Linked DNA regions of Nitratidesulfovibrio vulgaris str. Hildenborough. The protein of the gene in region 1 interacts with the protein of each later gene in a pairwise test. Links are inferred from orthologs where the notes say so. Each region holds a gene or a part of one and is shown on either strand. Other genes may lie near its edges.

Region 1 (5,677 bases):
ACGACCTCGAAAGCTCGCGTGATGGGCAGTTTCTCGACTACGACCGGTACGATGGACGTTCCCTTCTTCAGTGTGGAAAGGTCTACGGCGTAGGTGAGACTCGCCTCATTGATGGACCGCATGAGTCCCTTGGGGCCACGCAGACGCACGGAGACTTTCTTGACGAGACCGTCGCGCACGATCAATCCCGCAGGCATCCCCTTGAATTCGACGCGCACTTCGATGAGCGTTTCGACACGCTCTTGTCCGGTAACCATGTACCACATCGTCACCGACATGACACAGGCCATGAGCATATACAGCCAGTTGGAGCGCATCCTACTTCTCCAGTATGTTGCGTAGCACGCGCTTGAGCCGCGTCGCATCGAGACTGGTCGTCAGCTTGCCACCCACGGCAACCGTGATGGCCCCCCGTTCTTCCGAGACGACGACGGCAACCGCGTCACTCTCTTCGGTGATGCCCAGCGCAGCGCGGTGGCGCGTGCCGAAGTCCTGCCGTTCGGTGACGGCGGCCAGCGGAAGTATGCAGGCGGCAGCGGCTATCTCCCGTCCGCGAATGATAACTGCCCCGTCATGAAGCGGGGTCTTCGGAAAAAAGATGGTGATGAGCAACTCGCGCGAGACCTGTGCCCCCAACTTCACGCCGCGTTCGAGCATGTCGCCGAGCGCCACATTGCGTTCGATGACGATGAGCGCTCCGATACGCCGCTGTGCAAGATACAGTGCCGCCCCGATGATTTCATTGAGATGCTCGTCTTCTGTGGAGCGTCGCCGCCGGAAACTTCGAGCCCCCATGTCCGTGAGTGCCTGCCGGATGTCTCTCTGGAAGAGCACGATGATGACGAGGAACAACGACCCGAGGAAGTTCTCAAGCAGCCAGCCGAGCGTGTAGAGGCCGAGTTCCCGCGAGACGAAGTAGACGACGACCAGCAGTAGCAGACCATAGATGGCTGAAACGGCACGGGTGTCCTTCACCAGCAGGATGACACGATAGAAGAGGACAGCCACGAGTGCCATATCGAGCAAGTCGCGCCAGCCCACGGTGACGGTATCGAACAGCAGCATGAATACTCCTAGACGGCGCCCATGGCAGCCACAAGGCGCAAGGTGTGCACCGTGGCGACAACGTCATGAACGCGGTGATACCGCACTCCGCGCCCGGCGAGAAGGGCTGTGGCCACCTGCGTCGCAGTGCCTCGCTCATGCGGGGCCAGACCAAGCAGCGCACCGAAGAGCGACTTGTTCGAAAGTCCCATGAATACGGGCCGCCCCAGGGTCGAAAAGCGCTCGATGTGACGCAGGATGTCGAAATTATGCTCCATCGTCTTGCCGAAGCCGATACCGGGGTCGAGCACAATATGCCCCTCCGGCAAGCCAGCAGCGGTGAGGGCTGCCATCTCCCGTTCGAAGAAGGCGAGGATGTCATCAACGACATCGGCATACGTGGGGGCATCCTGCATCGTGCCGGGCTTGCCCAGACTGTGCATCAGGACGTAGCCGGGGCGGTACTGTGCCACCACGTCACGCAGGGCAGGGTCGAAGGCACAGGCGGAAATATCGTTGATGATGTCCGCCCCCGCGTCGAGGACTGCCACGGCGGTTGCCGCCTTGTACGTGTCTACCGAAAGGGGTACGGGCAGGCCCGCAACGTCACGCAGACCTTTCAGACCGTCGACAACGGGCAGGACACGCGCGAGTTCTTCCTCAAGTGAGACCGGGGCGGCGTAGGGTCGAGACGACTCGGCCCCGATGTCCAGGATGTGCGCCCCATCGTCAACAAGTCTTCGACCATGTTGGACTGCGGCCTCGGTCGTCTCGTGCTGCCCCCCGTCGTAGAACGAATCGGGAGTGACGTTGACGATGCCATAAACGCAAAAAGGGGCAGGGCGAAACTCCCTGCCCCCCTTCAATATCCAGAGTCCGTCTGCGCTCATGCGCGGTCGTCCCTCTTTTCGGGTTCTTCAGCTTCGAGGGTGAACTCCTCGGCCGGGGTAGCGGCGTCTTCCGAAGCCTGCGGCGACTGCGCGGCCTTTGCCCCGTCCGTGGCGTTCCCTGCTGGCGGTGTCGTCCCGGAGTTTGCCGGGGCCCCGCCGTTTCCCCTTTCGGGAGGCAGCTTCTCGCCACGCATGAGGATGTCGATGTCATCACCACTGATGGTCTCGCGTTCCAGCAAGGCATTGGCGATGTCGTGCAGGGCAGTCAGGTTCTCTTCAAGCAGGGTGTGGCAACGCTGGCGAGCCTCTTCGATGATGCGCTTGACCTCGGCGTCGACCAGACGTGCCGTCTCCTCGCTGAAATTGCGCGAGTGGGCCCATTCACGCCCGATGAACACCTCTTCACCCTGTTCACCGATGGCCAGCGGGCCGATGGCCTCGCTCATGCCCCATTCGCAGACCATCTTGCGAGCCATCTTGGTGGCCCGATCGATATCGTTGCCTGCACCTGTGGTCACGTCTGAGAAGATGATCTCCTCCGCGACACGTCCGCCAAGCAGTACCACGAGGTTCCCCAGCAGGTAGTTGCGCGAATAGCCGTGCCTGTCGCCTTCCGGCAACTGCATGGTAACGCCAAGAGCCCTGCCGCGGGGGATGATGGTGACCTTGTGGATGGGGTCTGAACCGGGAATGAGCTTGGCAGCAAGGGCGTGACCGGCTTCATGGTAGGCCGTGATGCGCTTCTCTTCATCGCTCAGGATGAGGCTGCGACGCTCTTTGCCCATCAGGACCTTGTCCTTGGCGTACTCGAAATCCCCCATGTCCACGACGTCCTTGTTGAGCTTTGCAGCCTGCAACGCGGCTTCGTTGACGAGGTTCTCAAGGTCGGCACCGGAAAAGCCCGGGGTGCCCTTGGCGATGATCTCGAGGTTGACCCCGCTGGACAGCGGGGTGCGCCTGCCGTGCACTTCAAGGATGCGCTTGCGACCGCGCACGTCCGGTGTGGGCACGACCACCTGCCTGTCGAAACGACCGGGGCGCAGCAACGCCGGGTCGAGGACGTCGGGGCGGTTGGTGGCTGCGATGAGTATGACGCCCTCGTTGGATTCGAAGCCGTCCATCTCCACCAGCAGCTGGTTGAGAGTCTGCTCACGTTCGTCATGGCCGCCGCCAAGGCCAGCACCACGCTGACGACCGACTGCGTCGATTTCATCGATGAAGATGAGGCACGGCGCGTTCTTCTTGCCCTGCATGAACAGGTCGCGCACGCGCGAGGCGCCCACGCCCACGAACATCTCCACGAAGTCCGAACCGGAGATGGAGAAGAAGGGCACCCCTGCCTCACCGGCAACAGCCCGCGCCAGCAGCGTCTTGCCCGTACCGGGAGGACCGACAAGCAGCACACCCTTGGGGATGCGCCCGCCGAGGCGGGTGAACTTGCGTGGGTTGGACAGGAACTCGACGACCTCGCTGAGTTCCTCTTTTGCCTCATCGACACCGGCAACGTCCTCGAAAGTGACGCGTGCCGACTCCTGCGTGATCATGCGCGCACGAGAACGCCCGAACGACATGGCCTTGCCACCGCCGCCCTGCATCTGACGCATGAAGAAAATCCACACACCAATAAGAAGAAGCATGGGGAACCACGAAACGAGCAGCGTCATGTACCACGCGGCCTCTTCCTGCGGTTCTGCCTTGACTTCGATCTTCTTGTCGAGGAGGCGGCTTACCAGCGAGGGATCTTCGGGCGCAAATGTCTGGAAGGGTTTGCCTTCGGTGGTCTTGCCAGAGAGCTTCTGCCCCTGGATGGTGACCTCGACGACCTCGCCCTTCTCGACCCTTTGCAGGAACTCGCTATAGGTGACCCTCTGCTGCGTGCCCTGTGGTTGATTGAACAGGTTGAACAGAACGACCATCAACAGCGATATGGTCGCCCAGAGCACCAGGTTCCGCGAAAACTGGTTCAATGCGTGCCTCCGGATGGCTTGTGTTCTTTGTGAGCACCCTGCGGGTGTCGGTAGATACTAAGTCGCCTGTCACGGTTTGACAATGTTCTCGTGCAGGAAAAGCCTTTTTATGCCTGCGCACCACAGATGGGACGCCTGAAAAACCCTTCAGCGCACCCCACCGGCGACATCGCCCGCTTCTGCAACCATCTGCCACCCAACCATCAGCAACCGGCCCAGCAACTGTGCGCCCCCCCTGTCACGCCTTTTTTGCAACATTCTCACCCGACGCACTGCGAAGAGACATCATCTGTCCACGCTCACGAATCCTCCGGCAAGGAATGGCATCCGCACACAGAAGCGCTTCCCGCTTGAAATAATGCCCTCTTTGAGGTACATGTCCTTTTTCTGGAAGCGTTTTCTATCCGGTGATAGGCCCGGTCTTCAAAACCGGTGGTAGGTCGAGAGGTCTACGGTAGGTTCGACTCCTATACGCTTCCGCCAATAGCATACCAAGCCCGGCAACGGGCTTTTTTCATATCCGCATTCAGCCATCAGTCACGGTGTGTGATGTGAATGCCCCCGGCGAAAGGGCCTTCACCGCAATAACACAACGTTTTTTAACGACTTTCACATCTCTTCACATCTTGACTCGTTCAAACGGCAGCCCCACCACTAGCCGCAATCCCACAGCGACGTGGCAGAGTCGTTGTGGTCACATGGCCCCAGCCACGTCTTCGCCAAATCAACAGTTTCACAGTATACAAATGAAGTGTCGCTTCATTTTCATGCATGAACCTGCAGAAATAGCAGCCATCATAAAAAGTTATAATACTCTTGCATTCTCATAAAACTACGGCATATAGCTCAACCGCAGGCCATAGAAGCCCGACAAAAGCGCAGGGGGGGACTTTGCGCAAGGGTTTTATGTAAGACCTCACACGCAACCAAGCTACAGATTACGGACCTCTTGTGCTGTGGAGTGTCTTTGCCAACGCCATGCACGGCGGCGGCATCCACCTTGCCCATGCATCAGGTTCCGCCAACGCGACGTAATCCGTCTGCTTGAACCGCAGAAGTGCTCTCCCCCGCACCCGCGCTGATACACGAACTATCTGGATGGTGGATGATGGGTCTCAAAGCCGATGCAACCGCGACCGGGCGCCTTGTCGACATCATACGCAACGGCAGGGCCGGTCCTGCTGCGGCACGCCCGCAGAGCAGCCCCGCTGGCGGACTGTTTTCGCTCTTTGGCACCAACGGCCGTGACAGACGTACGATTGGCGTTGCATGGCGCAACCAGACCCTGTTCCTTGCCGAGACACGTCTTGGCAGTGCCACTCCTCCCGTACTGCAAGGGGTACAGGTCACCCCCATCCCGGCGGGGATGCGCCCCGGGGACGATACCTTCGCCGTATTCCTCCGCAAGCAGATTTCAGAGTTCTGCGGCACCATGCCAGACATAGACATCTGGACGGCCTTGCCTGACGAACAGGCAGAACAGTGGCACTTTCGCATCGCCAAGGTTCCCCCCAAAGAGCGTGATGAAGTCGCCTACTGGACAGCGAAGAAAGAACACGACTTCGATGAACGCCAGTCGGTGTTCGATTGCGTCATCGGAGACGAACTCATCGAACAGGGTGTGCCCAAGTTTCCAGTGTCTGCCACCATCGCCGGACGCGCCGCCCTGCACGACATGCGCAATATCATCCAGCGAACGGGCTTCGCCCTCAAGGGCGTCACCACGCGCGCAGCCGCCATGCAGAACCTGTTCAGTTCAGGCTGGGTCTCTGCCGG
Region 2 (4,320 bases), 610 kb from region 1 along the record:
TCCGGGCCGGACTTCGAGAAGCTTGGCGATTCGTTCCGCCGCTTCCGCGAATTCCCGTTTCCTACCGGCAAACTTGCCGCAGCGGCTGTGGCCGTCCTGTGGCTTCTTTCCGGTGTCTACATCATCAACCCCGACGAAGCAGGGGTGGTGCTCCGGTTCGGACAGTACGACCGTACTGTCGGCCCCGGCCCGCACTACCACCTGCCCTTCCCTGTTGAACGGGTCTACAAGCCCAAGGTGACGCAGGTGCAACGGGTGGAGATAGGATTCCGCTCGCCGACGCAGGGCGCCACCTTCCAGCAGGGACAGGGACGCGTCTTCCCCGAAGAGGCCGCCATGCTGACCGGTGACGAGAACATCGTCAACGTGCAGTTCAGCGTGCAGTATCAGATCAAGGACCCTGTGGAGTACCTCTTCAACGTCACCGACCAGGCGGCCGTAGTCCGCAATGCCGCGGAGGCGGCCATGCGCGAGATCATCGGCAACAGCCTCATCGACGCGGCACTCACTGACGGCAAGCTTCGTATCCAGAACGAAACGACGACGCTGCTTCAGGAGATTCTCGACCGATACAAGGTTGGCATCCGCGTGCTCGCAGTTCAGATGCAGGACGTGCACCCGCCCAAGGAGGTCATCGACGCCTTCAAGGATGTCGCCTCCGCCCGCGAGGACAAGAGCCGCATCGTCAACGAGGCCGAAGCCTACCGCAACGAACTCCTGCCCCGCACCCGTGGCGCGGCGGCTGAACTCGTCAACCAGGCCGAAGGCTACCGAGAGACCCGCACCCGACAGGCCGAAGGCGAGGCCCAACGCTTCATCGCCGTGCTCAAGGAATACAACGCGGCCAAGGACGTGACGCGCAAGCGCCTGTACTTCGAGACCATGCAGGAGATTCTCTCGCGCAACGGCGTCGAGCGCATCATCCTGCCTCGCGAGACCGCAGGCCGTGTCCTGCCCTATCTGCCGCTGGACAGACTCACACCCGCGCCACAGACCGGTACGAAGGGAGGCAACTAGCATGAGCCGCAAGAGCCTCACCCTCCTCATTGCCGTGCTGGCCGTGTTCATCATCGGCGGGCAGAGTTTCTACACCGTGCACCAGACGCAGAAGGCCATCGTACTGCAACTTGGTGAACCTGTCGGACAAGTTTCCGGGCCGGGGTTGCACTTCAAGCTGCCCTTCATACAGAACGTGATCTTCTTCGATGCACGGATGCTCGATTATGACGCCCGCTCCGCCGAGGCCCTCACCAGCGACAAGAAGGCCATCGTACTCGACAACTACGCACGCTGGCGCATCACCGACCCGCTGACCTTCTACCGCACCGTACGGACCATTCCCGGTGCCCAGACCCGCCTTGACGACATGGTCTACTCGCAGCTGCGTGTCCATGTGGGACGGCATACCCTCACCGAAGTGGTCGCCTCCAAGCGTGCAGAGATCATGACCGAAGTGACACGTCGCACCTCTGAACTCATGTCCGAATACGGCATGGAGGTCATCGACGTGCGCATCAAGCGAACCGACCTGCCCGCCGAGAACCAGCGCGCCATCTTCGGACGCATGCGCGCCGAACGCGAACGGCAAGCCAAGCAATATCGCTCGGAAGGACAGGAAGAGTCGACCAAGATCCGCTCCTTGGCCGACCGTGAGCGGGCCGTACTGCTGGCGGAAGCCAACCAGAAGGCCGAGATCATCCGTGGTGAGGGTGACGCCGTGGCGACGCGCACCTTCGCGAACGCCTACGGTCAGGCACCCGAGTTCTTCGAGTTCATGCGCGGGCTTGAGACGCTGCGCAACTCGCTGAAAGAGGGTACGCGGTTCGTGCTCACCCCCGATGACCCGCTGCTCAAGCCGATTCGCCCCTGATTGTGTCGCATGACATGTTACAGATGAGCGAGACAGACATGTAACATGTGTGACACTATCGGCTTCCGATTGTGACACATCGGGCCACCATACGTGCCACTTCGCTGGAGATTCCACGAAGACACGTTGGTGGCCCGATTTTTGCTCGCCATAGTACGCCATACGCAAGACCTTTAGCTCCATGCAACCGGAGCGCGGAGCGTACTCTTCTTCAACAATAGTGTTGCACTCGTCTATAATGGTAGCTAGGATACCCTACAGACGAGAGCACTCAGATCAGAGGCGATGCCCAGGCCCCAGGCCCGGCTTCGCCGCCCGGAGAAAAGCATTGTCTACGTTCGATGAAGTCTTTGAGCGCATCAAGCTCGCCACGAACACCAGAACGCAGGTCGAGCTGGCGGAAGTCCTCGACATTCGCCAGTCGAGCATATCAGACGCCAAACGACGCAACTCCGTCCCCTCCGACTGGTACATGAAACTGTTCGAGAAGTTCGGGCTGAATCCTGACTGGCTCAAGAAGGGCTCCGGCCCCATGTACCTGCGTACCGACCAGGGGTATGAACCGCTCGACGCCCCCGTCGCCGGACTCGTGCTTGAAGACCCCGCGCGTTACGGCGACCCTGATGCCAAGAGCAGTGTCGCCACTGTGTTCGCCATGGGCTGCGCTGTCGACGAGAACGGTGTTTCGCAACCGCTCACGGCCATCGCCAAACTTGCCGTACCCCAGTCGTTTGCCGCCCCCGGAACGCAGATAGTGCGTGTGGATGCAGGCGCCATGGAACCCGTCATCGGCAAGGGTGCTTTCGTCGGCATAGACACCACCCAGAAGAACATCGTCTCGGGCGAACTCTATGGCGTCTTCATGCCCTTCGAGGGTGTCGCCATCAAGCGGGTGTTCCTCGATGCTGCCAATGCCCGGTTCATCCTCCGGACAGAGAATCCCACCCACCCCGAGCAGTATCTGCCCATCGACCAGCACGCCGACCGTATCTTCGGGCGTATCGTGTGGGTGCTCCAGCGCATCTGACCTTTTCGCTCCAAGACAGCAGTTTCGGGCGGCCCGCAAGGGTCGCCCGTTTTTTTCGTACCCGGGCTGGCAACACCGGCGGCACCACAGAGGCAATCGCCCCTTCACCGCCAGCCCTCACGTGGAATCCGGGCCGTTCCTGCCTTTTCCGGGCCTTGGCGCGCCTTGCATGTGAAGCCTTTTCGGGGCATACACGAAGAAACCCGGAACCGGAGATACATGCCGAATCTTCGTATCATCGTCGTCGACGACGAACAGATCGTCGCACTTGATCTACGGCGCACGCTCGAAGGTCTTGGGTACATAGTGCCTGCCGTCGAGACGGATGCAGACGGAGCCATCGATGCGGCGAAGCGTCTCAGGCCGGACCTCGTTCTGATGGACATCCGCCTGCGGCGCGGTGACGGCGTAGACGCCGCCCATGTCATCACCAACCAGTTCGACATTCCTGTCGTCTTTCTCACCGCCTTCTCCGACGAAGCGACCCTCTCAAGGGCCATGAAAGCCGGGCCGTTCGGCTTTCTTGTCAAGCCCTTTGCCGAACGCGAACTCTACTCCACCATCGAGGTCGCCCTGCTCAAGCACAGGGCCGTTCGCGAAATCGACGAAGCCCGACAGGCTGCGGAACATGCCAGCCTTGCGAAGACGTCGTTCCTCGCAGGCATGAGCCACGAAATACGCAACACCCTGAACGGCATCGTGGGCATGACGGAACTGGTCCTCGATACCCCGCTGTCGGGCGAACAACGCGAAAGCCTGAACACCGTCCTTGCATCTTCCGAGACGCTGCTCACCCTGCTGCACGACGTGCTCGACTTCTCCCGGCTTGAGGCTCGCCAGTTGCGGCTTGTGGAACGTCCCTTCTCACTGGATAGACTGCTGAAGCAGGTTGTGCAGGCATCGCGGTCGGAAGCCGAACGCAAGAACATCTCCCTGGACTTCCGTGTAACGCCCGATGTCCCGGACAGACTGACAGGCGACGCGACACGCCTTACACAGGTACTCGCCAACCTCGTCGGCAATGCCGTCAAGTTCACCCACAAGGGCTCGGTCATCATCGAAGTGAGCGCCATCCCCCAGGACCAGACGCTTCTCGAATCGCTCTTTCCCGACGGGCCGCCCTCAAGCCTCACCCTGCTGTTCTCCATTCGCGACACGGGCATCGGCATCGCCGATGAACACCTCCGCACCATCTTCGAGGCGTTCAGCCAGGGTGCAGAAGAGACGGTCCAACGCTATGGCGGCACGGGGCTTGGTCTCGCCATCTGCCGAAACCTCGTCGAAATCATGGGCGGCAGCATATGGGCCCGCAGTAGCGAAGGACAGGGAAGCAGCTTTCACTTCACCTGCCGTCTACGGCCCGAGACGCCTGCCATCAACACACCTTCCGAACACGCTCAGGCCCCGACCTCTTCAGCGACAC

Evidence for each region. The genes of interacting proteins can lie anywhere in the genome.
Region 2: the proteins of ftsH (region 1) and hflC interact in binary tests that used the Escherichia coli proteins (3 or more experiments, as listed by UniProt). The link is inferred for Nitratidesulfovibrio vulgaris str. Hildenborough from one-to-one orthologs.

What each region holds. Positions count from the first base shown.
Region 1 is NC_002937.3:1,368,210-1,373,886, reverse strand. What follows is about bases 1,417-4,341. They hold ftsH (ATP-dependent zinc metalloprotease FtsH), read right to left. Parts: upstream 3,902-4,341; coding sequence 1,931-3,901; downstream 1,417-1,930. Other genes in these bases: folP (dihydropteroate synthase), read right to left, coding at 1,417-1,934. In the rest of the region: DVU_RS06040 (CdaR family protein), read right to left, coding at 1-317; diadenylate cyclase CdaA, read right to left, coding at 319-1,065; more of folP, read right to left, coding at 1,074-1,416; DVU_RS06015 (type IV pilus biogenesis protein PilM), read left to right, coding at 5,007-5,677. UniProt on the Escherichia coli protein: Acts as a processive, ATP-dependent zinc metallopeptidase for both cytoplasmic and membrane proteins. Plays a role in the quality control of integral membrane proteins.
Region 2 is NC_002937.3:754,829-759,148, reverse strand. What follows is about bases 1-2,944. They hold hflC (protease modulator HflC), read left to right. Parts: upstream 1-1,018; coding sequence 1,019-1,870; downstream 1,871-2,944. Other genes in these bases: DVU_RS03235 (LexA family transcriptional regulator), read left to right, coding at 2,199-2,897; hflK (FtsH protease activity modulator HflK), read left to right, coding at 1-1,017. In the rest of the region: DVU_RS03230 (response regulator), read left to right, coding at 3,117-4,320.